Regions from separate parts of the Streptomyces sp. NPDC051105 genome, predicted to be linked through region 2. Evidence: riboswitches for the same ligand, from Rfam matches in the RefSeq annotation. Region 2 holds a riboswitch; each other region holds the start of a gene.

Region 1 (6,687 bases), on a different contig from region 2:
CCACACCCTGCTGCAGAGTCCCCTGGCCGCGCTGTGCCTGGGGCCGATCACTGGAGAGCTGCCGTGAGCAACATCGAGGAGAAGTTCCCCCGGGCCCTGTGGGTCCGGCTGATCATCTACATCGCCGTCGGGCACGTCTTCGCCGCGTTCCTCTACCTGCTGTTCGCCGTCGGCGGCAAGGGCTGAGCGCTCCCGTCCCCGCCGGCCTCAGTCGAGGAGGCGCCCGCGCAGCCGCTCCCGGGTCTCCGGGGCGAGCTTCAGGCCCTGCTCCAGGTACGTGTCGACGCCACCCCACGTCTCCTCGATGCTCTCGAAGGCCGCCGTCAGGTACTCCGCACGGGCCTCGAAGAGCGGGCTGAGCAGCTCCATCACGTCGGGGCTGTACGCGCTGTCCCCGCCGCCGCTGCGCCGCACCTTGTAGCGACGGTGCTTGGCGTTGGACTCCAGGTAGTCGGCGAGGATCGCGTCCCGCTCCACGCCCACCGCGAGGAGCGTCACGGCTATGGAGACGCCCGCCCGGTCCTTGCCGGCCGCGCAGTGCATCAGCGCCGGGACACTGTCCTCGGCGAGACCGTGCAGTACGCGCGAGTGCTCCTCGGTGCGGTCCCTGACGATCATGCGGTACGAGCTGACCATGCGGTTCGCGGCCTTGCCGTCGCCCAGCAGTCCGCGCAGCTGCTCGATGTCGCCCTCGCGGACCATCGTCCAGAACTCGGCGCCGTGCGCCGGGTCGGTCAGCGGCAGGTTCACGTTCCGCACGCCGGGCAGTTCGACGTCCGGGCCCTCCAGCTTCTGGTCGGCCGCGTTGCGGAAGTCGAAGATCGTGTGCAGGCCGAGGGAGGCGAGGAACTCCGCGTCCCGCTCCGTCGCGTGCGCCAGATGCCCGCTGCGGAACAGCACGCCGTGCCGGACCCGGCGCCCGTCCACGGTCGGCAGGCCGCCCACGTCACGGAAGTTGCGCACCCCGGCCAGCTCGGGCTCGGTCGACGGGACCTGCTGCGTCACGGGGGCTCCTCCCAGCCGGCCCCGTCGGCGCTGCTCGTCGACGGGCACTGGATCGACCATACGACATCGGATTCCGCGAGCAATGAGTTGTCCACAGGCGTTGCCTCCAGGGCCCGCGCCCTTGATGATGTTGGTGCTTGAGCGGATCTGTTGGCACCTGTGTGAGGTTTCTCGTGGTGGACATCGCCGAAAACGGTCGTACCTGGCTCCTTTCGGGCCCGGGCAGCAGCTACGCGCTGCACCTCACGGAGGGCGACGAACTGCTCCACCTGCACTGGGGCCCGAAAATCGGGCTCGCCGACGCCGAGGAGCTCAGCACCCGCGTGCTGCCCGGCTACTGGCCCTTCGAGTCCCCGCTGGACGGCCGTGAGGAGTACCCCGTCGAGGGCGGCCCCCGCTTCGTCCGCCCCGCGCTCTCCGTGCGCACCGAGGAGCGCCGCGGTACCGAGTGGACCTTCGAGTCGTACGAGACGGAGGGCGACGCGGCCGACGAGGAGCTGCGGCTGCGCTTCCGGGACGACGCGATCCTCATCACCCTGCACTACCGGATGCGCGGCGACGTCGTCGAGCGCTGGGTGACCGTCGACAACCAGGGGGACGCGCGCGTGGAGCTGCTGCGTGCCGACCCCGCCGCCTGGACGCTCCCCGACCGCGAGGGCTGGCGGCTCTCCCAGCTGCACGGCCGCTGGGCCGCCGAGTCCCGCCTCACCAGCGCCCCGCTCACCTACGGCGAGAAGGTGATCGGCAGCCGCCGCGGCCACACCAGCCACCAGCACCTGCCCTGGGTCGCCCTCGACACCGACGCCACCGAGGAGCGCGGCGAGGTCTGGGGCTGTGCCCTCGGCTGGTCCGGCTCCTGGCGGATCGCCGTCGCCCAACTCCCCGACGCGCGCGTGCAGATCACCGGCGGCGCCGGCTACGACGACTCGGGCCTGCTGATGCTGGCCGAGGGTGAGTCGTACACCAGCCCGGTCTTCGCGGGCCTGTGGACCGACGGCGGCTTCGGCGGGGCGAGCCGTGCCTGGCACGCCTACCAGCGGGCGTACGTCATCCCCGACGCCGACCGGGACCGGCCGGTGCTCTTCAACTCCTGGGAGGCCACCACCTTCGACATCTCCGAGGAGCAGCAGGCCACCCTCGCCCGCCGGGCCGCCGCGATCGGCGTCGAGCTGTTCGTGGTCGACGACGGCTGGTTCGGCGCCCGCACCAGCGACCGCGCCGGCCTCGGCGACTGGACGCCCAACCCGGACCGCTTCCCCAAGGGACTCAAGCCCCTCGCCGACTACGTGCACGCCCTCGGCATGCAGTTCGGCATCTGGGTCGAGCCCGAGATGGTCAACGCGGACAGCGACCTGTACCGCGCGCACCCCGACTGGGTGCAGTACCAGCAGGGGCGAAAGCGGACGGAACTGCGCAATCAGCTCGTCCTCAACCTCGCCCGCGAGGATGTCCAGGAGTACCTCTGGGAGCAGCTCGACACCCTGCTGTCCAGCGCCCCGATCGACTACGTCAAGTGGGACTTCAACCGCTGTTTCACCGACGCGGGCTGGCCCGGCGAGCCGTATCCGCAGCGGCTGTGGGTCGACCACGTCCGTGGGCTGTACGCGCTGCTCGACCGGATTCGGGCGGCCCACCCGAACGTCGCCATCGAGTCCTGTTCCGGCGGTGGCGGCCGGATCGACCTCGGCATCATGAGCCGTACCGACGAGGTGTGGACCTCCGACAACACCGACCCGCTGGACCGGCTCGCCATCCAGCACGGCTTCAGCCAGATCCACCCCGCCCGGGTGATGTCCGCCTGGGTCACGGACAGCCCGAACCACCAGCTCAACGGCCGGGTCAGCAGCTTGCGTTTCCGGTTCATCAGCTCCATGGCCGGGGCGCTCGGGGTCGGTGGCGACCTCTCGCAGTGGACCGAGGAGGAGCTGGCCGAGGCCGGTCGCTGGGTGGAGCTCTACAAGGACATCCGGCCCCTGGTGCAGCGCGGTGACCAGTTCCGGCTGCGGCCGCCGACCGGCGGGCTCAGTGCGGTGCAGTACACGCTCGGCGACGAGACCGTGGTCCTCGCGTGGCTCCAGGCGCAGAGCTACGGCGCGCCGATGCCGGCGCTGCGCTTGCAGGGTCTCGACCCGGCAGCGTCGTACGAATGCCGTGAAACGGGCGAAGTACATCGAGGTGCCGTTCTGTTGCACCACGGCCTCCGCGCCGAGCTGCGCGGTGACCTGGATGCGACGGTTCTCCGGCTGCGTCGCATCTGAGCCTTCTGACCGATTTGGTGCCTTCATTGCAACTCGGTCTGGAATAAGGTGACGTGGCGTGACGTGCGTGAGGAGCGTCATATTCGTGACCGTCCGTCGCGCGTCATGTTCACGTAATTCCGGCGATTTTCAAGGGAATTGGAAAAGTGCGGAAGGCGGGAATTCACGGAGGGTGACCGGGAATTCCCGTAACGGATCAAGCGAAACTCGGACAGACGGAACCTCACGCTTGTTCACGCGCGTCTTACTCGCTTACGTTCGCCACGCATCCGGACGGAACGCCGAATCCTGCCGCCGTCCGGAGTCCCCACACACACTCACCCGTGCCCGGCAGGAGCGGGGGACCCACCAGGTATGACCGCCTGTTCCGGTTCCCGGGACGGCTAGGGGTGTAGCCACGTCTTCCCGCGTGGCCGGGCAGCTCCAGCCCGAACCCGACAGCTCACCTCGCAGGCGCCGGAGAGGAATGCGTCATGCCCGCGAAGGGTAAGCACCGCCGCCCCAAGTCCCAGCGTTTCACCCGCTCGATGGCCGTCGCCGGAACCGGTGGCGCCGCGCTGGCTCTGCCCCTCATGGGCGCCACCGGCGCCCACGCGGTCACCTCGCAGTCCGTTTCCGAAAAGGCCACGCAGTCGTTGCCGACCGTCGAGCAGACGGCGGTGCGAAAGGCCGCCGCCCAGAAGACCGGCACCGGTGATTCCGCGCACCGCGTCTACACGGTGGTGCCCGGCGACTATCTGTCGAAGATCGCCCGCGAACACAACGTCGACGGCGGCTGGCACCGGCTCTACGCCGACAACCGGCAGGCCGTCGGCGACAACCCCTCGCTGATCCACCCCGGTCTCAAGCTCACGCTCGGCGGCCGCCACGCCGCGACGACGGACACCTCGGGCTCGGGCTCCCGGTCCGCGACGCGGTCGCACGCCCGGTCCGGCTCGCAGTCCTCCGTGCCCTCCTCCTCCTCGTCCTCGAACACGGCCTCCTTCTCGGGCGCGTCGACGGCGACCTCCTCCGGTTTCACCCTCCCGGTCACCGGTGGCACCGTCGGCACCGGCTACCACGTGGCCGGCAGCATGTGGTCCAGCGGCTACCACACCGGCGTCGACTTCGTCGTCCCGACCGGCACCCCGGTCAAGGCCGTCGGCGCGGGCACGGTCGTCACGGCGGGCTGGGGCGGTGCCTACGGCAACCAGGTCGTCATCAGGCTCGCCGACGGCTACTACGCGCAGTACGGCCACCTCTCCGCACTCTCCGTCTCGGTCGGCCAGACCGTGACCGCGGGCCAGCAGGTCGGCCTCTCCGGTGCCACCGGCAACGTGACCGGCCCGCACCTCCACTTCGAGATCCGGACCACCCCCGACTACGGTTCGGACATCGACCCGGTCGGCTACCTCCGCTCCAAGGGCGTCCCCGTCGGCTGATCCGGCACCGCCACTGATCTGACACGCACTCCGAAGGCCGGACCCCCGATGCCCGGGTCCGGCCTTCGAGCGATCGACGCCTCAACGCCGCTGTTCGGAGGCTTATTCCTGGCTTGGTCGAGTATTTAGGCGTGTCTTATCTCACCGCTAGTCAACCCCTTATTACGGTCGCGTAGCTCACAGTCGAAGGTGAATCATGGTCCGTCGTGGCAGACGATTCGAAGAGTGACAATGCATCAGTGATCGGGTCGTACGTGGCGCTGGGGGACAGCTTCACCGAGGGCGTCGGCGACCCCGGCCCCGACGGGGCGTTCGTCGGCTGGGCGGACCGGTTCGCGGTACTGCTGTCGGACCGGCAGCCCGAGGGCGACTTCGAGTACACCAACCTCGCGGTGCGCGGGAAACTGCTCGACCAGGTCGTGGCGGACCAGGTGCCGCAGGCCCTGGAACTCGCCCCGGACCTGGTCTCCTTCTGCGCCGGCGGCAACGACATCATCCGCCCCGGCACCGACCCCGACGAGGTGGCCGAGCGGTTCGAGCGGGCCGTGGCGCAACTGACCGAGGCCGTCGGCACGGTTCTGGTGACCACCGGGTTCGACACCCGGGGCGTGCCCGTCCTCAAGCATCTGCGCGGCAAGATCGCCACCTACAACGGGCATGTCCGGGCCGTCGCCGACCGGTACGGTTGCCCGGTCCTCGACCTGTGGTCCCTGAAGACCGTGCAGGACCGGCGGGCCTGGGACGGCGACCGGCTGCACCTGTCTCCCGAGGGGCACACGCGCGTGGCGCTGCGGGCCGGCCAGGTGCTCGGCGTCGAGGTGCCGGCCGACCCGGACCAGCCGTGGCCGCCACTGCCGCCCCGCGGCACCCTGGAGGTCCGCCGCGACGATGTGCACTGGGCCCGTGAGCACCTGGTGCCGTGGATCGGGCGACGGCTGCGCGGCGAGTCGTCGGGTGACCACGTGACGGCCAAGGGGGCGCTCTCCCCGGGCGACATCAAGATGCGGATCGCGTCCGTGGCTTGAGGGCGGCACGAACACGTAAGGGGCGGCGTCCTGGTGAGCCGCTCCTTACTGCTCGTCGGGCAGCCCCAGTTCGCGGGCCAGCGCCTCGTCGACCCACTCCTGCGCCCTGGAACGCGACAGGGCGCCCGGATACGAGGTGAGCTGGACGGCCAGCCCGTCGAGCAGGGCGGTCAGCCGCAGCGCCGCGGCCGTGGGGTCGGGGCACCGGAACTCGCCGGCGGCCACCCCTTCGGCGATGACCTCCGCGATCGCCGCCTTCCACTGCTGGTCCAGCTTCTTGGTGACCTCCCGCAGGGCGGGCTCGCGCAGGGCCACCGCCCAGCCCTCGATCCACAGCCGCCAGCCCTTGGCCTGCCCGGTCGGCGCGTACCAGCGCACCGCCGCCCGCAGCCGGCGGGACGCCGACGTACCGCGGCCCAGCAGCTTGCGCAGATGCGCCAGATCGCCCTCGGCGGCGTAGGCGAAGGCGGCGGCGACCAGCTTCTCCTTCGTCGAGAAGTGGTACAGCACCAGCGCGTTGCTCACCCCGAGGGCCGAGGCGACATCGGCGATCCGTACCGCCGCCACGCCCCGCGCCTCGATCTGCTCGATGGCGGCCCGCAGCAGTTCCTCCCGCCGCTCGGCCACGCTCAACCGCACTCTCGCCACGCGGTCACCCTAATCGGTCGTACCCCGCGCGTGTTGCCGTCTCAGGCCAGGGGCAGCCGCATGAGCGTGAGGTCCAGCCAGCGGCCGAACTTGGTGCCCACCTCCCGGACCGTGCCGGCGTGCTCGAAGCCGAACCGCCGGTGCAGCCGGACCGAGGCGGTGTTCTCCGCCTCGATGCCCGCGATCACGACGTGGTGGCCGGCCGCGCGCGCCGCGGTGAGGAGAGCCCCCAGCAACGCCGAACCGATGCCGAGCCCGTGCCGGTCCTCGCGGACGTAGACCGAGTCCTCCACGGTGTGCCGGTAGCCGTCCAGCTCCCGCCACGGCCCG
Region 2 (6,687 bases):
TCGTACTGATCCTGGGCGAACCGTACGTCGGCAAGTCGTACTCGGCATGGCACGGCGTCCAGTCCTTACCGGACCCCGTGCTCTACATCCCGGAGCCCGGCGAGGACCTGCGCGTACTTCTCACCGAGCCGGAAGGCGGCCACGGCCGGTCCGTCGTCTGGCTCGACGACCTCACCGACCACCTCGGTGACGGGCGGCTCGGCCCGCGGCTGCTGGGGCGGCTCACGACCCTCGGCGTGGTCGTCATCGGCACGATGCCGGCGGACGAGTACTACCGGCGCCGGGCCGGGACCGAACCCGGCGACCGGGTCGTGGCCATGGCGCGCACCGTCGAGGTGCCACGGGAGTGGAGCGAGGGAGAACTGCAGCGGCTGGCGGGGCACCGGCGTGATCCCCGCGCCTACCCGGCGTTCCTGTGGAGCGGCCGCGAGGGCGCCGCCTCGTACTTCGCGATCGGGCATCTGCTCTTCGACGAATGGCGCCGGATCGGCACCCAACTGGAGCATCCGGGCGGCCAGTTGCTGGTCAGGGCGGCGGTCGATCTCGCCCGGTGCGGGGTCACGGCGGCGGTGCCGGTCGCACTGCTCCAGGCGGTCCGGCGGCGGTACGCGGCGGAGGAGCGCGAGCCGTTCGAGGAGGCGTTCGCCTGGGCGACGGCACCGCTGTTCGGTGTCTCGGGACTGCTGGTGGAGGGCGACGAGAAGGGCACCTGGCGGGCGTACGGGGCGCTGGTGGCGGAGGCGCTGAGGTCGGGCGACCTGGAGCCGGTGCCGGACGAGGTGTGGTGGACGCTGCTGGATGCGGCGGAGGCCGACGCCCCGTTCGACCGCGGGGCCGTCCTCGACGCGGCCCGGGCCGCACTGCAGCCGCGGTTCGAGGAGGGGGACACGGCGGCGATGTACGCCTTCGCCGGCCGGGTCGACGGAGAGGAGAACGCGGAACTGCTGCGCCGGGCCGCCGAGGCCGGGCATCCGGAGGCGGCCGAGGTACTGGCTGTGCGGCTGCTCGCGGCCGGGGACGAGGAGGCGGCGCTTCGCCACCTGGAGGCGGCGGCGGAGGGCGGCAGCGTCTCGGCGGCCCGGGAGGCGGGGCGGTTGCACCGGGACCGCGCGGAGAGGTGGTTGCGGCGGGCGGCGCAGGCGGGGGACGGGGCGGCGGCACATCGGCTGGGGCAGATGCTGACGGGTCGGGGCGACAGGCCCGAAGCGCGGCACTGGTACTTCCGGGCGTTCGACAGGGGCCATCAGGAAGCCGCCTTCGACCTCGCGAACCTGTACCTCGGCACAGGCGACCTCAAGACCGCCGAGAGCTGGCTCCGGCGTGGCGTCGAGCAGGGAGACGCGCGTGCGATGAACGGCCTGGCACTGCTGCTGTACCGCATGGACAAGGACGACCCCGAATGGGAGGAACTGTTCGGCCGGTCCGCCGCGGCAGAGTACGTCGGGGCCAGGGTGAACCTCGGAAGCCGTCTGAAGGCGAAGGGACAGGAGCAGGAGGCGGAGAGACTCTTCCGTGAGGCCGACGCCCTCGGGAGCAGCGAAGCCGCGTTTCAGATGGCCGGTCTGCTGGCCCGCAGGGGAGCCGAGAAGGAGGCGCTGCAGTGGTACCGAAGAGCTGCTGAGCGGGGCCACTACCTCGCGGAGAGGACCTTGGCGGAGCGAACCGTACCCCCGCGGCACGCACCGGATACCGTCAAGGAGTGACCCACCAGCCCGCCCCCGACGGCACCACCCGCCCCGACGGCAGCACCGCCGCCCCCTCCCTCTTCACCTGGGAGTTCGCCGCCGACCCCTATCCCGCCTACGCCTGGCTCCGGCAGCACGCGCCCGTGCACCGCACCCGGCTTCCCAGTGGGGTCGAGGCCTGGCTGGTCACCCGCTACGCCGACGCCCGGCAGGCGCTCGCCGACCCCCGGCTGTCCAAGAACCCGGCCCATCACGACGAGCCCGCGCACGCGAAGGGGAAGACCGGGATCCCCGGGGAGCGCAAGGCCGAGCTGATGACGCATCTGCTGAACATCGACCCGCCGGACCACACCCGGCTGCGGCGGCTGGTCAGCAAGGCGTTCACACCGCGCAGGGTGGCCGAGTTCGCGCCCCGGGTGCAGGAGCTGACCGACCGGCTCATCGACGGGTTCGCGGACCGGGGCGAGGCCGACCTCATCCACGAGTTCGCCTTCCCGCTCCCCATCTACGCCATCTGCGACCTGCTGGGCGTCCCGCGCGAGGACCAGGACGACTTCCGGGACTGGGCCGGCATGATGATCCGGCACGGCGGAGGGCCGCGGGGCGGGGTCGCGCGGTCCGTGAAGAAGATGCGCGGATATCTGGCCGAGCTGATCCACCGGAAGCGGGAGGCGCTGTCCGCCGAGCCGGCCCCCGGCGAGGACCTCATCTCCGGGCTCATCCGCGCCTCCGACCACGGCGAGCACCTCACCGAGAACGAGGCCGCCGCCATGGCCTTCATCCTGCTGTTCGCCGGCTTCGAGACGACGGTCAACCTCATCGGGAACGGGACGTACGCCCTGCTCACCCACCCGGAACAGCGCCGTCGCCTGCAGGACTCCCTGGCCGCCGGCGAGCGCGGGCTGCTGGAGACCGGTGTGGAGGAACTCCTGCGCTACGACGGGCCGGTGGAGCTGGCCACCTGGCGGTTCGCCACCGAGCCGCTCGGCATCGGCGGGCAGCGCATCGCACCCGGTGACCCGGTCCTCGTCGTACTCGCCGCCGCGGACCGGGACCCGGAGCGGTTCGCCGAGCCGGACACGCTCGACCTGGCACGGCGGGACAACCAGCACCTCGGCTACGGCCACGGCATCCACTACTGCCTCGGCGCCCCGCTCGCCCGCCTGGAGGGGCAGACCGCGCTCGCCACCCTCCTCACCCGTCTCCCGGACCTGCGACTCGCGGTGCCGGAGAGCGAGTTGCGCTGGCGCGGCGGCCTCATCATGCGCGGACTGCGCACGCTCCCCGTGCAGTTCACCCCCGACGGCCGATGAGCCCCTGCGGCCGATGAGCCCCGCCGGCCCTCACCGGCACCCGCGCGGCCTCCCGCCGGCGCCCCGCACGGCCCTTCACCGGCAAAGATGACCGGCGTTCAACTCTGTGATCTTCACGTGATCTGCGCGGCATTAACTTGTGACAAGTGATCGTCTGCCTATACGTTCACCCATCAGTGCGGCGCCCCAGCGGGACCCGTCGCGCCGGTCACCGCTGTCGCTCGAAAGGTTTCCGCATGCTCTCCGGGAACGGTCGTCACCGTCGCCCCCGTCAGGCTCCGGCTCTTCTCGTCGCGGCCGGCGTGACCGGCTCGGCCATCGCCATCCCGCTCCTCGGCGCGGCGAGCGCCAACGCGGCCGACGGCAGCACCTGGGACAGGGTGGCCGAGTGCGAGAGCGGCGGCTCCTGGAGCATGGACACCGGCACCGGCTACTACGGCGGCCTGCAGATGTCCCAGGACGACTGGGACGAGTACGGCGGCCAGGAGTACGCCGACACACCGGACCAGGCGAGCCGTTCGCAGCAGATCGCCGTCGCCGAGAAGATCCTCGCCGACCAGGGCACCAAGCCCTGGCGGACCTGTGCCCTGATCGCCGGCCTCTCCTCGGACGACGCCTCGGTGAACGTCGACACGGGCCTCGACGGCTCGGGCGACACGTCCGGCTCCTCCGACTCGTCCTCCGGGCTGTCGGATTCCTCCTCTTCATCTGGTTCTTCGGATTCATCCGGTTCTTCGGATTCCGGCCTGTCCGACTCCTCGTCGGATTCCTCGGGTGCCACAGGCTCCGCCACCCCGTCCCCGAGTGCGGGCGACGACTCCGGCACGGGCACCCCCACCGACTCCGCCAAGGCGGACACGTCGGGATCCAAGGGCTCCGGCGCCTCGAAGGCGAACGAGAACCCCGTGGTGCCCGAAGCCGATGACTCGGACAATTCATGGCAGACGGGCAGCTCTTGGGATCTGGTCGACACGGGGGCGGTCAGCAGCGGCGGCAAGCACCGCGGTGACTCGGCGGACGAAAGCGTGACAAACGGTCAGAGTGTGACTTCTTCCGGCCGTCACGCCTCCCGGGACGCCGGCACCTACACCGTCCGGGACGGCGACACCCTCGCCTCCATCGCCGACTCCCTTGACCTCGACGGCGGATGGCGTGCGCTCTATGCCGCCAACAAGGCGGACATCGGCGCCGACCCGAATGACATCGCCCCCGGTCAGACCCTGAAACTCAGCAACGAAACGGACTAGAAGCAGCGGGAGTTGGCCCTTCGTGCCGCCCTACTTCGAAGCCAAATGTCCGGTTTGGTGAAAGTGTGGGATGAGTCTCAGAAGCCCTGATCATCTTTGAAATTCACCTGATCGTCTGTTTACGGTCAAGGCCGCTCGTCACCACGAGCCCCGGCCGTCGCAACGCCGAGTCCTGCCAGCGGCTGCCCGGGAACAGTCGTCGCGTCAAGCGCCGTAGGCAGGAGCGGGGGACCCAAGGTAAGCGCCGGGACCGGTAGTTGAGACTGCCGTGTCCGGCTCGGGGTGAAGCCGCGCACCGTGAGGTGCGCGGCCGGGCAACTCAACCGGCCCGAACCCGACAGCTCACCTCGCAGGCGTCGGTGAGGGGATCCGTCATGCTGTTTTCCGGCAAGGGCAAGCACCGTCGTCCGTCCAAGGCCACCCGTGTCGCCGCGCTCGCCGGTGTCACCGGTGTCGCCATCGCCGCACCGCTGATGGCGTCCGGCACCGCCTCCGCCGCCACCGCCTCCGAGTGGGACACCGTCGCTCAGTGCGAGTCCGGCGGCAACTGGGCCATCAACACCGGCAACGGCTACTACGGCGGTCTGCAGTTCTCCGCCTCCACCTGGGCCGCGTACGGCGGCACCCAGTACGCCGCGCAGGCCAACCAGGCCAGCAAGGCGCAGCAGATCGAGATCGCCGAGAAGGTCCTCGCCGCGCAGGGCAAGGGCGCCTGGCCGGTCTGCGGCACGGGCCTGTCCGGCGCCGCCTACACCGGGAGCTCCTCCAGCTCCAGCTCCTCCAGCTCCTCTTCGAGCAGCGGCACCAGCAGCCGTACCGCCGACACCCAGGCCGCCTCCCGTTCCGCCGAGCGTCCGGCCGCCAAGAAGACCGTCACCACCCCGACCGGCAAGAAGGTCAAGAAGGGCGACGGCGAGTACAAGGTTGTCAAGGGCGACACGCTCAGCTCGATCGCGGAGAAGCGCAAGGTCAAGGGCGGCTGGCAGGCGCTGTTCAAGCTGAACAAGGACATCGTCGACGACGCCGACTTCATCTACCCGGGCCAGCAGCTGCACCTCAAGTAGGGCGACGGGCCGCTCCCGAAGTCGTACGAAGCAATACGTGGCGCCCAGCTGAACCACAGCGCCCACACAGCCGTGCTCCTCATACTGAGGAGCACGTGAGGGTCACCCCCCGTCCCCCACGGGCCCCCGCTCCGGTGCGTTCTCCCCCGTACGCACCGGAGCGGGGTTTCTCTTTGCGGTCCTCGCGCGGTCCTCGCGCGGTCCTCGCGCGTCCTCCGGCGGTCTTCCTCTTGACCCGCTCTTCTTCCGTTCTTCATCGGGCCCCCCTTTGTTCCGTGCATGAACAATGAGTACCGTCTGTGTGTCCAAGGGTCGGTCGGTCGTGCCGGCCGACGGCCCCGGGACGGTTAGGCTCTAGTCGCAAGGCTGAGCAAGGGCCGACAAGGCTCGCGTGCGCCCGCACAACCAGCGTCACATCCCAAGAAGGAGATGCTCGTGCCGTCCATCGACGTCGTCGTAGCCCGGGAAATCCTGGACTCCCGAGGCAACCCCACGGTCGAGGTCGAGGTCGGCCTCGACGACGGCAGCACGGGTCGTGCCGCCGTCCCGTCCGGCGCCTCCACCGGTGCCTTCGAGGCCATCGAACTCCGTGACGGCGACCCCAACCGCTACCTCGGCAAGGGCGTCGAGAAGGCCGTCCTCGCCGTGATCGAGCAGATCGGCCCGGAGCTGGTCGGCTACGACGCCACCGAGCAGCGCCTGATCGACCAGGCGATGTTCGACCTGGACGCCACCGACAACAAGGGCTCGCTCGGCGCCAACGCCATCCTCGGCGTCTCCCTCGCCGTCGCGCACGCCGCTTCCGAGGCGTCCGACCTGCCGCTGTTCCGCTACCTCGGTGGCCCGAACGCGCACCTGCTGCCCGTCCCGATGATGAACATCCTCAACGGCGGCTCGCACGCGGACTCCAACGTCGACATCCAGGAGTTCATGATCGCCCCGATCGGCGCGGAGTCCTTCTCCGAGGCGCTGCGCTGGGGTGCCGAGGTCTACCACACCCTGAAGAAGGTCCTGAAGGGCAAGGGCCTGGCCACCGGCCTCGGCGACGAGGGCGGCTTCGCCCCGAACCTGGAGTCCAACCGCGCCGCGCTCGACCTCATCCTGGAGGCGATCAAGCAGGCCGGTTACGTCCCCGGTGAGCAGATCGCCCTTGCGCTCGACGTCGCCGCGTCCGAGTTCTACAAGGACGGCAAGTACGAGTTCGAGGGCAAGTCCCGCTCGGCCGCCGAGATGACCGAGTACTACGAGGAGCTCGTCGCCTCCTACCCGCTGGTCTCCATCGAGGACCCGCTGTTCGAGGACGACTGGGCCGGCTGGAAGGTCCTCACCGACAAGCTCGGCGACAAGGTGCAGATCGTCGGCGACGACCTCTTCGTCA
Region 3 (6,687 bases), on a different contig from region 2:
CACTCAAGTCAGCGTATCCGGTCAGGTTTCGATCACCGAGGGCGCCCACCGTTACACCCCGGGCGCTATCGGATCACGACCGGTATGTTTTTGATCATCCGATACGACCTGACATCCCATGACTTAACAGGAAGTACCGACTGTTGTCCCGAACCGTGGTGTAAGCCGTGTCCCCGCCCGAGGCGTGAACCGCGTCCCGGACCAGCGCCGTCACCGGGCCCGACGCTGGACCGTCCGGCACACCACCGACCGCGGACGGTCACACCCCCTCCGTCCGACATCACCTGCCCGGAGGTACCCCTTTCGCCGCCCGCCAAAGCCGACGGGGGCATACCGCACCGATCCGCACGCGCACCCCCGTCACTTACGAGATCACGCACGAGGACCTCCGCACACCCTTCGCCGTCCGAACGCGGGCACCCACGCGCGTGTGGCGTCCAGTGACGGACGATCCCACGCACGCCCCCCGCCCCCCACCCGCGCCCCATGGGCCACGGACATGTCTCGACGGACGGGCAGGGCGGGCCCGCGACCGTCGAGCGGCCGACGGCGTGGCCCCTGTGCACCGCGAGCGTGGGCACGGTCGACACCTCTCTGAGACGGCTGCATGTCGCTCCGGACGGCGGCTCTCGCGCCCGAGCCGCTCAAGGCGGTCGCCGTGGCCCGCTCCACGGACGGCCACTGTGACAACGACGCGCGGTGCGGCGGAGGTTCCGCCCCCGCGGTGGACACGCGCGCGTGGACTGCCACCCTGGCCGTCACCCGGTCGGCGAGCCCGCCCCGGTCGGCGAGCCCGCACCCCGCCCTCCGAAGTGACCGGAATCACGTACGCCTGTCGCGTGTGAACTCCCGGCGCACTCCGGGGGCTTGGCCGCCCGATGGCCTTCGAGACGCCCGGGCGGACGAAGCCTCCGGGCGCCCGCCTCCGCACCGCGCATGATCACGGCACGCGCGCGTACCCGGGCCGTACGGAGTTCACTAGGGCGCGCCGGAGAGGCCACACGACCGGATGAACCGGAGGCACAGAACTCGGCGCCGAGCCGGACCCGCCTGGGCCCCACCGGTCCCCCCATCGAGTCGGAATTCCACCGAATAAGGCAATTCGGACAATCTCTTGAATTCCCTGTGACGTAGACCACTTCACCCATCCCCACGAGCACAATCCGCGCGAATGACCCCGAGGCGCTTTTCCACCGATGCCCGGAAAAACGGATTCCGCGAACCCCTATTGTCCGATTCGCCTTAATTGCCATTTTGTGAAGTAGGTCACGCAACCCGGAGTGTCACGACGGCGGCAGGGCCCCCTTTCTCTCCTTTTCTGTGGGCGAGTTGAGGCTTGGCGGCCGCAAAGGATCAAGTGACCCATACGACTCAGATCAAGGTCAATCGGTGTGTTGTGTGAATCAGGCACTTGTTCCGGACATGTGCTCTCGCATACGTTCCCGCTCGCCGGGCGGACGCCGAATCCTGCCGCCGCCCGTCGCGACCCATCGACGAGTCCATTCGCACGGCAGGAGCGGGGAAACCAGGTAAGTCGCCGGACCGGGCGACCGATGTCACCGACGGACGTCGAACCGGAACGGCTAGGGGTGAAGTCGCCTCGCCTTAGGGCGGGGCGGCCGGGCACTCCCCGGGCCCGAACCCGACAGCTCACCTCGCAGGCGACGGAGAGGAACCACGCCATGTCTGCTGCCGCCCAGCACCGCTGTCCCCGCCGTAACCGCATCATCCGCACGCTCGCCATCGCCGGCACCAGCGCCGCCGTTCTCGCCCTCCCGCTCATCGGGGCGACGGCCGCTTCCGCCGCCACCTCCGGCACCTCGACGGCCTCGACGACACTCGCCGGGTACCCGAACAACCTCGACGGCTGGATCCGCGAGTCGCTCGCGATCATGGCCGAGAAGAACATCCCCGGCAGCTACAACGGCATCTACCGCAACGTGATGCGTGAGTCCTCCGGCAACCCGCGGGCCATCAACCTCTGGGACTCCAACGCGGCCGCCGGCATCCCCTCCAAGGGCCTGCTCCAGGTGATCGACCCGACGTTCAAGACGTACCACGTGGACGGCACGTCGTTCGACATCTACGACCCGGTCGCGAACATCACCGCCGCCTGCAACTACGCCGCCGCGCGGTACGGCTCGATGGACAACGTGCACGGCGCGTACTGACCGGCGCCGTCAGCCGAAGAGTCCTTCGAGGACGACGGCGATGCCGTCGTCCTCGTTCGACAAGGTGATCTCGTCGGCCACCGCCTTGAGTTCGGGATGGGCGTTGGCCATGGCCACCCCGTAGGCCGCCCAGTCGAACATGGGGATGTCGTTGGGCATGTCCCCGAAGGCGATGGCCTGTTCGGGGCTCAGCCCCAGATGGCCGGCGGCCAGCGCCAGCCCGGTCGCCTTGGTCACCCCGCACGGCTGGAGCTCGACGGTCCCCGGCCCCGACATGGTGACCGTCGCCAGCGATCCCACCACCGCACGCGCGGTCGCCGCCAGTTCGTCGTCGGACAGGGTGTGGTGGCGCAGCAGCACCTTGCTGATCGGCGCGCACCACAGGTCGTCGCGCCGGCCCACGCGCAGCGCGGGCAGGGTGGGGTGGGGCATCAGATAGCCCGGCTCGATGAGCGTGAGGCCGTCCACGCCGTCCTGGTCGACCGCCGCGTACACCTGCCCGACCTCGGCCTCGATCTTGCCGAGGGCGTTCTCCGCCAGTTCCCGGTCCAGGGTGACCGACCACAGCAGCCGGTCCGCGCCGGCGTCGTACACCTGAGCGCCCTGGCCGCAGACCGCGAGACCCGTGCAGCCGAGGTCGTCCAGGAGGGGACGCACTCTCGGCGCGGGACGGCCGGTCACCACAAGATGCCGGGCACCGGCCCGGCCGGCCCGCGCGAGCGCGGCGAGCGACCGCTCCGACAGGGTGTCGTCGGCGCGCAGCAGCGTGCCGTCCAGGTCGGTGGCGATCAGTGCGTACGGGGTGGGTGCGACCATGATCAGAGAATACGGACAGCACGCCCCTGAGACTCACTGTGCGTTTCGGCCTCAAGTGGCGCCCGCCGTCGCCGTGATGGGGCGATGTCAGTGGGGCGCGTTACGTTGGCGATGGATTGATTGCACCGACCGGACGGGGGCGGCGGTGGTGCGGGGACGGACCGGCAGACTCCCGGGCGCATCCGCTGGACGCGGGCGACCGGGGTGCCGGAGCGGTTCCCGCGTGAGCACGCGGCCGCAGGCCTACGCGCTGTCGTTCGGCATCCGGCGTGTGGAGGGCGACGATCGCAGACCGTACGGGGCGATCGGCCACAACCCCGAGAACCAGTACGAGACCGAACGGAACCCGGCGGACCCGGGCGGGACGCGCTGGAACTACGCGTGCCGGCTCCTCGACGGCTTCGAGACGCTCGGCAACCGTCCCGAGGCCTGGTCGGCGTCGCGCCGTACGCCGAAAAGGTCCGGCGGCTCGGACTCTGGTTCGACGGGGACGGCGACGACGCCGAACTGGACGCGAAGCATGACCTGTTGGGGCTGCACTTCGCCGGCACGTGCATACGGCCGGCCCAGGATCTGCCTGCCGGGGGCCGCGTGGAGGTACTCGGGCGGCCGCTGCCGGTGGTGGTCTGCGACATGCACTGCCCGGGCTGGGAGGCCGAGGCCATGGAGGCGGCCAACCCGACCGAGCTGATCGAGGAGTTCCCGGCCAGGCAGCGGGCGGCCGAGGAGGCATAGCCCGCGCCAGCGACCATGGGGTCGGGTCGCCGAAGACCCGGACGGGGATGCCACGCGCCCGCAGACGGGCGGCGGTGGACAGGCCGGAGGGCCCGGCACCTATGACCGCACCGGTCGGATCACGAAGTCCCTCCCCAGGAACGTGCTGCCTACTTCGAGGAGGTGCCGCCGCGGCGGTTGGTGCGCCACAGCTGATAGAGGTGCTTCGCGCCCGGACGCACGAAACGGGCGAGCATCGTGACGAACGGCAGCGGGTCGTCACCCGCGAGCCAGGCCAGCTCGGTCCCGCTGGGCCGCTCGGGCGCGTGCGGCGTCGTATAGCCGCTGCGGCGGTAGGCGAGGAATGCGGGCAGATCGATGTTCTCCACGACGTACCGGTGTCCGGCGCGCTGCTCCCCCTCCGGAACGCGGCGCCCGGTCAGATCCAGGTGCATGGCACGGATCACATCCACCCCCGACTCGCTCTCGAAGAGCCGGAACTGGGCGCCCATGCGCGGGTTGAAGTCGAGCAGCTTGTACTGCCCGTCACGGCGGTCGAAGCGCAGGTCGAGGTCGATGATGCCGCTGAAGCCGATCTCTTTGATGAAGCGCGCGGCGAGGTCGGCGAGTTCCGGGTTGTCGACGACGTACGCGTTCGCGGTCATGCCCGCGTGCGGCGGCCACGAGCGCACCTTGACGCCGGTGAACAGGGCCCGCGGGTTCGAGTCGGCGTCGAAGTAGGCGTGCACGATCCAGTCCTCGGCGTCCTCCCTCGGGAGGTACTCCTGGAGGATGACACCCGGATGGGTTCCCCAGTCACGCGCGAGAGCGAGCAGTCCCTCGCGGGTGGCGACCTTCGTGGTGCCGTTGACGGCGGGTTGACTGCGCCGGACGAACGCCTCGCGGTTTTTGGCGACGATCGGGAAGCGGGCCTTCTCCGCGAAGTCGACGATCTCGTCGTACGACTGCGGGAACGCGGCCGCCGGACTGGGGACGCCGTGTTCCACACAGAGTTCGTGCAGCCCCTGCTTGCTGGCGAGCCGGCGGGGCAGTGCGGACTCCACGCGCGGGAAGAGGAAACGGTCGCCGAGCGCGTCCTGGTGCTCGGCGATCAGGACGGCGGCCTCCTCGTCGGTGGGTATCAGCACGGTCGGACGGCCGATGCGGCGGCCGATGCGCAGCAGTCCCTCGACCAGGTGATCCGGTGCCTCGGCGCCTGTGGTCGGCCACACGAACGCCCGTTTGAGATAACGGGAGGAGGCCGCCGGCGTGTAGGCGTCCTCGGTGATCGCGTACATGGGAACGCCCAGGCGGCCCAGACTGCGAATCGCCCCGACCCCGCCATGGTGCAGCGGATAGTCGCCGAACTTGACGATCAGGCCCGGTACGTCGCGATCCGCATCGAACGGCATGCTGACGGCATTCCTGGCCACGGGTCCCCCCACGTGTCCCCCCTACGGACCGGACCCACCCCGTCCGTGTCCCCCAAAGGACGCTAAGCCGGAATTGCCCCCTCCGACAAGGTCTATTCGGACATTGCGAACTCTTTAGACACTGCCACGACCGCCAACTCACCCGTAACGTGTGGCGCGACCACATGGAATGCCGCGCACCGTCAGAGCGACGTCACCACATAGTCCACCCGGCGCGGCACGGATGAGAGCGAGGCAGCCACCCCATGCCCCCCTTGCCCCCCTTCGAGGTCCCCGAGGGTGACCCCTTCGGCCCGCACAATCTTCCGTATGGCGTGTTCTCGACTCCCGAGAGCACGGAACGGAGGGTTGGCGTCCGCCTCGGCGACCACGTCCTCGACGCCGGTGCCACGGCTCTCGCGCTCGGCTCCCCGTACGCCTCGCTGCTGGCCCGACCGACCCTCAACCCGCTGCTGGCCGCGGGCCGCACCACCTGGTCGGACGTACGGCGCGCCCTGACCGCCTGGGTGACCGTGCCCGCGCACCGCGAGGTGATCGAACCCCTCTTCCACCCGCTGGACGCGGTGACCCTGCACCTGCCCTTCGAGGTCGCCGACTACGTCGACTTCTACGCCTCCGAGAACCACGCCCGGAACGCCGGCCGCATCTTCCGGCCCGACGCCGCCGATCCGCTCACCCCCAACTGGAAGCACCTGCCGATCGGTTACCACGGCCGCGCGGGCACGGTCGTGGTGTCGGGGACGGACGTCGTACGGCCGTCGGGCCAGCGGAAGACGTCTTCGGACCCCTCGGAGGCGCCGGTGTTCGGCCCGTCGGTCCGGCTGGACATCGAAGCCGAGGTCGGCTTCGTCGTCGGCACGCCGTCGCAGCGGGGGCGGCCGGTGGCGCTGGGGGACTTCCGTGAGCACGTGTTCGGGCTCACGCTCCTGAACGACTGGTCGGCGCGCGACATCCAGGCCTGGGAGTACGTCCCGCTCGGCCCGTTCCTCGGCAAGTCGTTCGCCACCTCGGTCTCGGCGTGGATCACCCCGCTGGACGCGCTGGAGGACGCACGAGTCGCCCCGCCGCGGCGGACGCACCCGCTGCTGCCGTACCTCGACGACTCCGCCGAGGAACCCGCGGGTTACGACCTGCGGATGTCGATCGCGATCAACGGTCAGGTGGTGTCCGAGCCGCCGTTCTCCACCATGTACTGGACGGCCGCCCAGCAACTCGCCCACCTGACCGTCAACGGCGCCTCACTGCGCACCGGCGACCTGTACGGATCCGGCACGGTGAGCGGTACGGAACCCGCGGAGCGCGGATCGCTGCTGGAGCTCACCTGGAACGGGCGGGACCCGCTCGAACTCCCGGACGGCAAGCGGGCGTACCTGGAGGACGGCGACGTGGTGACGCTGTCCGCGTGGGCGCCGGGGCCGGGCGGAAGCCGGGTGGGACTCGGCGAGGTCAGCGGGCGGATCGTGGCGGGGTGAGGGGCGGCCGGGCCGGGGAGCGCGCGCAGGAGCGGGGGTGCGCCGTCCGTCGGGGTTCGGCGAGGAGGACACCCCGGATCC

The links. Region 2 has a riboswitch for cyclic di-AMP ahead of AB0N16_RS30535 (transglycosylase family protein). Riboswitches for the same ligand answer to the same signal wherever they lie in the genome.
Region 1: it holds a riboswitch for cyclic di-AMP, as region 2 does, so the genes downstream of both, AB0N16_RS18985 (peptidoglycan DD-metalloendopeptidase family protein) here and AB0N16_RS30535 (transglycosylase family protein) in region 2, are expected to answer to the same signal.
Region 3: it holds a riboswitch for cyclic di-AMP, as region 2 does, so the genes downstream of both, AB0N16_RS09860 (transglycosylase SLT domain-containing protein) here and AB0N16_RS30535 (transglycosylase family protein) in region 2, are expected to answer to the same signal.

What each region holds. Positions count from the first base shown of each region.
Region 1 covers NZ_JBFBBR010000007.1:71,951-78,637, reverse strand. Annotated here, with positions in the region: gene AB0N16_RS19005 (XRE family transcriptional regulator) at 1-67, shown strand, start outside; gene AB0N16_RS19000 (DUF6126 family protein) at 64-186, shown strand; gene AB0N16_RS18995 (tyrosine-protein phosphatase) at 208-1,005, opposite strand; gene AB0N16_RS18990 (alpha-galactosidase) at 1,179-3,263, shown strand; cyclic di-AMP (ydaO/yuaA leader) riboswitch at 3,572-3,732, shown strand; gene AB0N16_RS18985 (peptidoglycan DD-metalloendopeptidase family protein) at 3,737-4,684, shown strand; gene AB0N16_RS18980 (SGNH/GDSL hydrolase family protein) at 4,924-5,709, shown strand; gene AB0N16_RS18975 (TetR family transcriptional regulator C-terminal domain-containing protein) at 5,755-6,357, opposite strand; gene AB0N16_RS18970 (N-acetyltransferase family protein) at 6,399-6,687, opposite strand, start outside.
Region 2 covers NZ_JBFBBR010000014.1:144,290-150,976, forward strand. Annotated here, with positions in the region: gene AB0N16_RS30520 (tetratricopeptide repeat protein) at 1-1,703, shown strand, start outside; gene AB0N16_RS30525 (cytochrome P450) at 1,700-2,998, shown strand; gene AB0N16_RS30530 (transglycosylase family protein) at 3,235-4,245, shown strand; cyclic di-AMP (ydaO/yuaA leader) riboswitch at 4,445-4,616, shown strand; gene AB0N16_RS30535 (transglycosylase family protein) at 4,620-5,309, shown strand; gene eno (phosphopyruvate hydratase) at 5,739-6,687, shown strand, end outside.
Region 3 covers NZ_JBFBBR010000003.1:514,471-521,157, forward strand. Annotated here, with positions in the region: cyclic di-AMP (ydaO/yuaA leader) riboswitch at 1,482-1,677, shown strand; gene AB0N16_RS09860 (transglycosylase SLT domain-containing protein) at 1,683-2,171, shown strand; gene AB0N16_RS09865 (HAD family hydrolase) at 2,181-2,987, opposite strand; gene AB0N16_RS09870 (hypothetical protein) at 3,369-3,722, shown strand; gene AB0N16_RS09875 (ATP-grasp domain-containing protein) at 3,872-5,113, opposite strand; gene fahA (fumarylacetoacetase) at 5,389-6,606, shown strand.